One region of the Streptomyces sp. NPDC005728 genome, then DNA from elsewhere that is predicted to be linked to it. Evidence: riboswitches for the same ligand, from Rfam matches in the RefSeq annotation. Region 1 holds a riboswitch; each other region holds the start of a gene.
The links. A riboswitch is a leader RNA that binds a small molecule or an ion and turns the genes downstream of it on or off. The one in region 1 is predicted to bind thiamine pyrophosphate.

Region 1 (3,268 bases):
AGCTGGGCCCACAGCCCGCCCACCGTACGGACGACGACCGCGTAGTTGAAGAAGACGTGCGCCAGCAGGATCGCCCACACGGTCGTGTCCAGCCGCAGGCCCCACAGGTCGTCGAGGAGCCCGCCACGGCCGACGAGCGCGAGGAACGCCGTACCGACGACGACGGTCGGCAGCACGAACGGGACCGTGACGACGGCCCGCAGCAGCTGCTTGCCCGGGAAGTCCAGGCGGGCGAAGACATAGGCGGCGGGCAGGGCGAGCAGCAGGGTGAGCGCGGTGGAGGCGAGCGCCTGCCAGGTGGTGAACCACAGCACGTGCCGGATGTCCGGCTGTGTGACGACATCCGCCATGCGCCCGAACTGCCAGACGCCGTCCGTCTTCAGCCCGCGCGCGACGATCGCGGCGACGGGCCAGGCGAAGAAGACGGCGAAGAACGCGACGGGCAGAGCCATGAGCCCCAGCCGCGCCGCGCTCCCGCGCGTCCGCCCTTCGGCTACTTCAGTACGAGCGACGTCCACGACTTGACCCACTGGTCGCGGTTGGCGGCGATCTTGCCGGGGGCCATGGTCTCCGGGTTCTTGGCGGCCGGGCCGTACTCGGTGAAGTCGGCGGGCACCGCGGCACCCTGCACCACCGGGTACACGAACATGTTCAGCGGCATGTCCTGCTGGAACTGCTTGGAGAGCAGGAAGTCGATGAACGCCTTGCCGCCCTTGGTGTTCCGGGCGTTGCTCAGCAGCCCGGCGAACTCGATCTGCCGGAAGCAGGTGCCGGTCGCGACGCCGGTCGGTGCGGTGCTCGGCCGCTTCTTGGCGTAGATCACCTCGGCGGGCGGGGAGGAGGCGTAGGACACCACGAGCGGACGGTCGCCACCGGCCTTCTTCCCTTCGGACGAGCCGGAGAACTCCTGGCGGTAGGCCTGCTCCCAGCCGTCGACGACCTTGACGCCGTTGGCCTTGAGCTTCTTCCAGTAGTCCTGCCACCCTCCCCCACTCTCGGCTTCGCTCGAGCGGGAGGTGCCCCCATCCCCGTACTGCGCGGCGCTGCCGAGCAGGAAGCCGAGGCCGGGCGAGGAGGTGGCCGCGTTCTCGGTGACGAGGAGGTTCTTGTACTCCGGCTTGGCGAGGTCGGCGAAGGACTGCGGCGGGGTCAGCTTGTGCTCGCTGAAGTAGGCCTTGTCGTAGTTGACGCAGATGTCGCCGTAGTCGACGGGCGTGACCCGGTGCTTGTCCTTGTCGAGCTGGTAGGCGGCACCGGCGGTGTCCAGGCCCTTCGCCGTGTACGGCTGGAAGAGACCGTTGTCGAGGGCACGGGACAGCAGGGTGTTGTCGACGCCGAAGAAGACGTCGCCCTGCGGGTTGTCCTTGGTCAGGATCGCCTTGTTGACGGCCTGCCCGGCGTCACCGTCCTCCAGGACCCTGACCGTGTAGCCGGACTGCTTCTCGAAGTCCTTGAGTACGTTCTTGGAGACGGCCCACGAGTTGTGGCTGACAAGGGTCACGGTCTTGGAGTCCGTGGAACCCTTGGTGTCCGTCGATCCGCACGCGGACAGGGTGACGAGGCCGAGCCCTATCGTCACGGCCACGAGGGTCTTGTTGTGCACTGGATGTCCTCCTGGGGGTTGGCCAGGAAGAACGCGGCCCCGCCCGGGCACGGACCCGGGCAGGGCGCAACAGCATGAGTGATGACCGAACTTCCTACCCAGAATGACCTGGGCAAGGTTCAGAGGGTCTGCGGCCCGATTGCCGCACTCTCAGCGCTGTGGCGCTCCCCTGTCGGAATATGAAGATGTTGTTGGCGTGGAAAGATTACCGCTCGGTGGCCGCCAGCTGACCACACGCCCCGTCGATCTCCTGCCCACGGGTGTCCCGGACGGTCACGGGCACCCCGTGGGCGGCGATCGCCTCGACGAACGCCTTCTCGTCCTCGGGCCGGGAGGCGGTCCACTTCGACCCCGGCGTGGGGTTCAGCGGAATCAGGTTGACGTGCACGGGCTTGCCCTTGAGCAGCCGCCCGAGCCGGTCACCTCGCCAGGCCTGGTCGTTGATGTCGCGGATCAGCGCGTACTCGATCGACAGCCGGCGCCCGGACTTCTCCACGTACTCGAAGCCGGCGTCCAGCACCTCGCGCACCTTCCATCGCGTGTTCACGGGGACGAGGGTGTCGCGCAGTTCGTCGTCGGGCGCGTGCAGGGAGATCGCGAGCCGGCACTTGAGGCCCTCGTCGGCGAGCCGGTGGACGGCGGGCACGAGCCCGACCGTCGACACCGTGATGCCGCGCTGGGAGAGCCCGAGGCCGTCCGGAGCGGGATCGGTGAGCGCCCGGATGGCTCCCACGACCCGGTTGTAGTTGGCGAGCGGCTCCCCCATCCCCATGAAGACGATGTTGGACAGCCGCGCCGGCCCTCCGGGCACCTCGCCGTCCCGCAGAGCCCGCATCCCGTCGACGATCTGGTGGACGATCTCGGCGGTCGACAGATTCCGGTCGAGCCCCGCCTGCCCGGTGGCGCAGAAGGGACAGTTCATCCCGCACCCGGCCTGGGAACTGATGCACATCGTCACCCGGTCCGGGTACCGCATCAGCACCGACTCGACGAGCGTGCCGTCGAACAGCTTCCACAGCGTCTTGCGCGTCGTCCCCTCGTCGGTCGACAGATGCCGCACGACGGTCATCAGCTCCGGGAACAGCGCCTCGCGCAGCCTGTCCCGCGAGCCGGCCGGGATGTCCGTCCACTGCTCGGGGTCGTGCGCGTACCGCGCGAAGTAGTGCTGCGAGAGCTGCTTGGCACGGAACGGCTTCTCACCGATCTCGGCCACCGCGTCCTTGCGCTGGGCGGGCGTGAGGTCGGCGAGATGCCGCGGCGGCTTCTTGGCTCCGCGCGGGGCGACGAAAGTGAGTTCTCCGGGCTTAGGCATGGCTGTACCAGTGTCGCAGATCAAACTCGGTGACCTGCGGCTGCCGCCTGCTACGACTGTCGTTAGTAGGCATCATCGGTCGCTGCTGAGCGGCCTCGGACGGCCCAGGGACGGCCCAGGGGCGATCACTCGTGGGCCGCCCGCCACTCGTCGAGCCGGACCCTGACCTGGTGGTTGTAGGCGTGCCAGAAGACCTCACCACTGACGGAGGCCCCGAGGGGCGGAAGATCCATCTCCTGCGGCATGGCCGTGATCTCCGCCAGTGCTATGGCGTCCGGCACGCCATCCATACGTATGAAGACCCCGAAGCGCCGGCGACCGATGACCTCTCCGGTGATCTGGGTCCCGACAGG
Region 2 (3,268 bases), on a different contig from region 1:
GTTGGGCAGACCCAAGTGCTCCTTGGGCGTGACGTAGCAGAGCATCGCCGTGCCCCACCAGGCGATCATCGCGGCACCGATGCCGGAGGTGATGTGGTCGTACGCCGGCGCGACGTCTGTCGTCAGCGGGCCGAGCGTATAGAACGGAGCTTCATCGCAGATCTCCTGCTGAAGGTCGATGTTCTCCTTGATCTTGTGCATCGGGACGTGGCCCGGGCCCTCGATCATGGTCTGTACGTTGAAACGCTTGGCGATCGTGTTGAGTTCCCCGAGCGTCCGCAACTCCGCGAACTGCGCCTCGTCGTTGGCGTCCGCGATCGAGCCCGGCCTGAGGCCGTCGCCGAGCGAGTACGTGACGTCGTAGGCGGCGAGAATCTCGCAGAGCTCCTCGAAGTTCTCGTACAGGAACGATTCCCTGTGGTGCGCCAGGCACCACGCGGCCATGATCGAGCCGCCGCGCGAGACGATGCCGGTCTTGCGGTTGGCCGTGAGCGGCACGTACGGCAGGCGCACGCCCGCGTGGACGGTCATGTAGTCCACGCCCTGCTCGGCCTGCTCGATGACGGTGTCCTTGTAGATCTCCCAGGTCAGTTCCTCGGCCCTGCCGTCGACCTTCTCCAGCGCCTGGTAGAGCGGCACCGTGCCGATGGGGACGGGGGAGTTGCGCAGCACCCACTCGCGGGTCGTGTGGATGTTGCGGCCGGTGGAGAGGTCCATGACCGTGTCGGCGCCCCAGCGGGTCGCCCACGTCATCTTCTCGACCTCCTCCTCGATGGAGGAGGTGACCGCGGAGTTGCCGATGTTGGCGTTGACCTTCACCAGGAACCGCTTGCCGATGATCATCGGCTCGATCTCCGGGTGGTTGACGTTGGCCGGCAGCACCGCACGGCCCGCGGCGATCTCCTCGCGGACCACCTCGGGAGAGACGTTCTCCCGAATGGCCACGTACTCCATCTCGGGCGTGATCTCGCCCTGGCGCGCGTACGCGAGCTGCGTGACCGCCTTGCCGTCACGGCCCCGGCGCGGCTGACGCGGGCGCCCGGGGAAGACCGCGTCCAGATTGCGCAGCCCGCCGCGCGGCGAGGTGTGCTTGATCCCGTCGTCCTCGGGGCGGACGGGACGGCCCGCGTACTCCTCGGTGTCGCCGCGGGCGATGATCCAAGTCTCCCGCAGCGGCGGCAGGCCCCTGCGGACATCGGTATCGACGAGCGGATCGGTGTACGGGCCCGATGTGTCGTACAGCGTGACCGACTGCCCGTTGGTGAGGTGCACCTGACGGACAGGCACGCGCAGGTCGGGGCGGGTGCCCTCGACGTACGCCTTGTGCCAGCCGATGGACTTCCCGGCCTCCTGGGACTTCTCGTCCTGGACGGAGGCAGGCGTGCGTGCGTCCTTGTTGGTCATGAGACCTACTCCCTACGCCGGCATTACCCGGTAACAGGTTCGGCGGTCGACGCAGCGGTTTCCGTCTGTCGATGTTTCCCGTGAAACCACGTTCCACGTGAAACATCGCGAATACGGAGGTCAGCGCCCTCTCAGCCCGGTGCTCCGAGCTCCCGCGTGTGCAAAGGTGGCTCCACGCTAGCGTCAATTCGGGCGCGGTGAACAGAGGGCCCCTACCGTTCTTGCGATGATCTGGCGGTGACCACGACGGAGCAGTACCCGTACCCGCCCCCCGAGCCGCCGCGCGGAGGCGGCTCCGGACAGGGCGGCGGACACGGCCATGACGGCCACGGAGGCGGTGAAGGGCCCGGCCGGGCTCCCCACGGCAGCAGCGGTGCCGCCGACGGCCACGGGCCCCTGCAGCCCGGCCAGAGAACCGGCCACAGCCCCGGGCAGGCTCAGGGGCACGGGCACCTCCACGCGTCGGGTACCGGCGGCAGCCACGGGCATCCGCATGGCCCCGGCCCGGGCGATGGACATGGCCACACGCACGGTCACAGCCACAGCCATGGACCCGCCGCGCCCGTCTCGAAGCATCTGCGCAAGGTCATCGCGGCGATCCTGATCCCGTTCACGGCTGCGGTCGTGGTCGGCCTGGTCCTGCTGTGGCCCGGAGGGGCCCCGTCGCACGAGCGCACCGGCGTGGGCTTCGACCGCCAGACGCAGCAGGCCACGGTCACCAAGGTCATCGAGGTGAGCTGCAAGTCGGTGAACGCCTCGGGGGACACCCCGACGGGCGACACCTCCACCGCCGAGGGCAATTCCGCGCAGCAGGAGGCGAACGGCACCTGCAAGAAGGCGACGATCCGCGTCGACACCGGAAACGACAAGGGCCGTACGTTCACCGAGATCGTGCAGCCCGACCAGTCACGGCAGTTGCGCCAGGGCGAGGAGGTCGTGGTCGCCTACGAGCCCTCGGCGCCGAAGGACCTGCAGTACTCCGTGACCGATGTGAACCGTAAGTTCCCGATGGCGCTGCTCGCGGGGATCTTCGCGCTCGCCGTCGTGGTGGTGGGCCGGATGCGCGGTGTCATGGCGCTGGTCGCACTGGCCGTGAGCTTCATGGTGCTGACGCTCTTCATCCTGCCCGCGATCCTGCAGGGGTCGAATCCACTGCTGGTGGCCGTCGTCGGGTCGAGCGCGATCATGCTCATCGCGCTCTACATGTGCCATGGGCTGTCGGCCCGTACGTCGGTCGCGGTGCTCGGCACGCTGGTCTCCCTGCTGCTGATCGGCTTCCTCGGCTCGGAGTTCATCGACTGGGCCGCGCTCACCGGCAACACGGACGACAACACCGGTCTGATCCACGGCCTGTATCCGTCGATCGACATGAGCGGTCTGCTGCTGGCCGGCGTCATCATCGGCTCGCTGGGTGTCCTGGACGATGTGACGGTGACGCAGACGTCGGCGGTCTGGGAGCTGCACGAGGCCAATCCGGCGATGGGCTGGCGCGGGCTGTACCGGGCGGGCATCCGGATCGGCCGTGACCACATCGCCTCCGTGGTCAACACCCTCGTGCTCGCCTACGCCGGTGCCGCGCTGCCGCTGCTGCTGCTGTTCTCGATCGCGCAGAGCAGCGTGGGCACGGTCGCCAACAGCGAGCTGGTGGCCGAGGAGATCGTGCGCACGCTGGTGGGCTCGATCGGCCTGGTCGCCTCGGTCCCGGTGACCACCGCCCTCGCCGCGCTGGTGGTGTCGGCCGACCGGCCGGCACCGGACACGGCGGCCCCTGCTGGTGCCCAGCCCGCTCCGGCGCGCGGCGGCAGAGGCCGCCGCCGGAAGCGGTGAGCGGGCCCTGCCGGCCGGAAACCCATTGAAGAAGCGT
Region 3 (3,268 bases), on a different contig from region 1:
CCGGAGGGCGCCGCGGTGAGGGTCTTCACGAGGGCGTCCAGGGCGGTGCCCGGGGCGACCTGGTGGCGCGCCCCGTTCACGGAAATGGTGACGGCGATGGTCATACGGACGGCTCCACGAGAACGTCGCCGAAGCGCTTCGGCGTGAACGGACGGGCCTGCTCCGGCAGCTCACCGGTGACCAGCACCTCAGCCATCACATCCCCGGTGACCGGCGTGAGCAGCACCCCGTTGCGGTAGTGCCCGGTGGCCAGCAGCAGCCCGTCGAACCCGGACGGGCCGAGCAGCGGCGCGTTGTCGGGGGAGCCGGGGCGCAGTCCCGCCCGGGTCTCGGTGAGGGGCAGCTCGGTGATACCCGGCACCAGCTCGTGGGCGTCGCGCAGCAGCTCGTACACGCCGCCCGCGGTCACCGTGGTGTCCCAGCCCAGCTCCTCGCTGGTCGCGCCGACGACCAGCTCGCCGTTCTCCCGCGGCACCAGGTAGACCTGGCTGCCGCGCACCACCGCCCGCACGGTACGGCTCAGGAAGGGCGCGTACCGGCGCGGCACGGTCAGCCGCAGCACCTGCCCCTTCACCGGCCGCACCGGGGGCAGTACGTCGTCCGGGACGCCCGTCAGACGCCCGCTCAGGCTGCCGCCAGCGAGCACGACCTGCTCCGCGCCCAGCCGGGTGCCGTCGGTGGTGGTGACCCCGGCGGCCCGGTCACCCGCGACGTCGAGCCGCTCGGCCCACGACCGGTGGAACACCACCCCGGCCCGCTCGCATGCGGCCACCAGGGCCGACGCCAGTCGCCTCGGATCGATCTGGTGGTCCCCGTCCACTCGCAGCCCGCCGCGCACCCCGGGCGCGAGCATCGGCTCCAGGCGCCGGCACTCCCGTCCGGAGAGCCACTCCGACGCCAGGCCCGAACGCCGCTGGAGCGCGTGCAGTTCGCGCAGGTGCGCGCGGTCGTCGGCATCGAGGGCGACCGCAAGCGTGCCGCACTGCCGGTAGCCGAGGTCGTGGCCGGTCAGCTCGGTCAGCTCGGCCGCGAAGTCCGGGTAGCGGCGGGCGGATTCCAGGTTCAGGGCGAGCAGCGTCTCCTCGCCGTAGTGCAGTTCCGTGACGGCGGCCAGCATCCCCGCCGCAACCCGCGCGGCGCCGCCGCCGGGCTCGGGGTCCACCACGGCCGTGGCGAGCCCGCGCTGCGCGGCACGCCAGGCCGTGACCAGGCCGATGATTCCGCCCCCGATGACGAGGACGTCGGACGTACGTGACGACATGGGCGTCCAGCCCCTCCCTTCGCCGGCATGACCCGGATCAGGTTCGTACGGTCGGAGGCCGCCAGCCTCCCTCTCAGCCCGGTGCGTCCGGGCTCCCGCGAGTGCTTGTACGGTGGCCACCCTAGCCCGCGGAGCACCACGCTTGTAAGGGAGCCCCTGTCCATGGCCCGCTCGCTCGACGGACTGATCCTGGCCCCCGTGGCGGACCAATCCCCAGGTCAGGTGGGTACGCGCACCCGGTTCGCGTACCACGAGCAGGACGGCGAGATCTGGGCCGAGTACACCGGCGGTGACGTCGTGCGCGGCCATCTGATCGGCACCCGGCGGGGCGACCGGCTCGACTTCCGGTACGTGCAGCTCAAGCACGACGGGACCACCTCCTCGGGGCACTGCGCCTCGACGGTCGTGGAGCTGCCGGACGGGCGGGTGCGGCTGGAGGAGACCTGGGAGTGGGAGTCGCAGCCGGGGTCCGGGACGAGCGTTGTGGAACAGGTCACTGAGCACGCCCGCTGACTGACGATTTGTCAGTTGACTATGGTGATCGGGTGAGCGAGCAGACACCGCAGCAGGGCACGTCACAGGGACGGCGCGTGGTCGTCGTGGGCGCGGGGATGGCCGGGGTGCAGACCGCGGTCGCCCTGCGCGAGCAGGGCTTCACGGGCGCCGTCACGCTGATCGGCGCCGAGCCCCACCAGCCGTACGACCGGCCGCCGCTGTCCAAGGCCGTGCTGCTCGGCAAGGCCGAGGGCTCCGCCTTCGACGTCGACTTCGAGTCGCTCGGCATCGAACTGCGGCTCGGCTGCGAGGTGCTGGGCGTGCGTACCGGCGACCACGAGCTGGACACCGAGGCCGGCCCGGTCCCGTACGACGTGCTGGTCCTCGCCACCGGCGCCGAACCGATCCGGCTGCCGGGCACCGAGGGCGTGCCCGGCGTCCATCTGCTGCGCACCCTGGACGACGCCGACCGGCTGCGGCCGGTGCTCGCCCGGCAGCACGACATCGTGGTCGTCGGCGCCGGCTGGATCGGCGCCGAGTTCGCCACGGCCGCCCGCGAGGCCGGCTGCACCGTGACCGTCGTCGAGGCCGCCGAACGCCCGCTCGCGGGCGCGCTCCCGCCCGAGGTGGCCGCCCCGATGGCCGCCTGGTACGCCGAGAGCGGAGCCGAGCTGCGCACGCACGCGCGCGTGGAGCGCGTCGAGCCCGGCACGGTGGTGCTCTCCGACGGCTCGCGGCTGCCCGCGGGCGCCGTCGTGGTCGGCATCGGTGCGCGCCCCGCCACCGCCTGGCTGGCCGGCTCCGGCATCGAGCTGGGCGCCCACGGGGAGGTCGTCGCCGACGCCCGGCTGCGCACCTCCGTCGAGAACGTGTACGCGGTCGGCGACTGCGCCTCCTTCCCCTCGGCCCGCTACGGCGCCCGGCTGCTGGTCCACCACTGGGACAACGCCCTGCAGGGCCCGCGCACGGTCGCCGCGAACATCCTGGGCGAGACCCCCGTGGTCTACGACCCGGTGCCGTACTTCTGGTCCGAGCAGTTCGGCCGGTTCGTCCAGTACGCCGGCCACCACGCCTCCGCCGACCGCACGGTCCGGCGCGGCGACCCGTCGGGCCCGGCCTGGACCGTCTGCTGGCTGCGCGAGGACCGGCTCGTGGCCGTGCTGGCCGTGGGCAGGCCACGCGACCTGGCCCAGGGCCGACGGCTGATCGAGGCCGGCCGCCGCCTGGATCCCGAGGTCCTGGCCGACCCGGCCCGCCCCCTCAAGGAGGCCATCGCCGACTAGGCGCGTACTCCCAGGTGGCCGGGCCTGGCTTCCTACTGTCAGTGGTGGATGGCAGGCTAGATTCCGTGACCGAGATTGACGCAAAGATCGATGCTCTCGTCCCCGGCTGGCTCACCCTCCCCGACATCGCCGAACAGTTCGGCGTCGAGGTGACACGTGTGCGGCAGCTGGTCAAGGAGGGCCAGCTCATCGCCGTACGCCGTGGTGAGAACCGCGCGCTGCACGTCCC

Region 2: another riboswitch for thiamine pyrophosphate. It lies ahead of thiC (phosphomethylpyrimidine synthase ThiC); the one in region 1 lies ahead of ABZ471_RS02515 (thiamine ABC transporter substrate-binding protein).
Region 3: another riboswitch for thiamine pyrophosphate. It lies ahead of thiO (glycine oxidase ThiO); the one in region 1 lies ahead of ABZ471_RS02515 (thiamine ABC transporter substrate-binding protein).

The regions. Positions count from the first base shown of each region.
Region 1 covers NZ_JBEXYL010000002.1:155,901-159,168, reverse strand. The annotation lists gene ABZ471_RS02520 (iron ABC transporter permease) at 1-452, opposite strand, end outside; gene ABZ471_RS02515 (thiamine ABC transporter substrate-binding protein) at 494-1,603, opposite strand; TPP riboswitch at 1,677-1,784, opposite strand; gene rlmN (23S rRNA (adenine(2503)-C(2))-methyltransferase RlmN) at 1,809-2,915, opposite strand; gene ABZ471_RS02505 (hypothetical protein) at 3,041-3,268, opposite strand, start outside.
Region 2 covers NZ_JBEXYL010000023.1:83,397-86,664, forward strand. The annotation lists gene thiC (phosphomethylpyrimidine synthase ThiC) at 1-1,404, opposite strand, end outside; TPP riboswitch at 1,397-1,570, opposite strand; gene ABZ471_RS17985 (YibE/F family protein) at 1,642-3,231, shown strand.
Region 3 covers NZ_JBEXYL010000070.1:43,529-46,796, forward strand. The annotation lists gene thiS (sulfur carrier protein ThiS) at 1-104, opposite strand, end outside; gene thiO (glycine oxidase ThiO) at 101-1,261, opposite strand; TPP riboswitch at 1,259-1,370, opposite strand; gene ABZ471_RS34450 (hypothetical protein) at 1,424-1,774, shown strand; gene ABZ471_RS34455 (FAD-dependent oxidoreductase) at 1,807-3,039, shown strand; gene ABZ471_RS34460 (Rv2175c family DNA-binding protein) at 3,105-3,268, shown strand, end outside.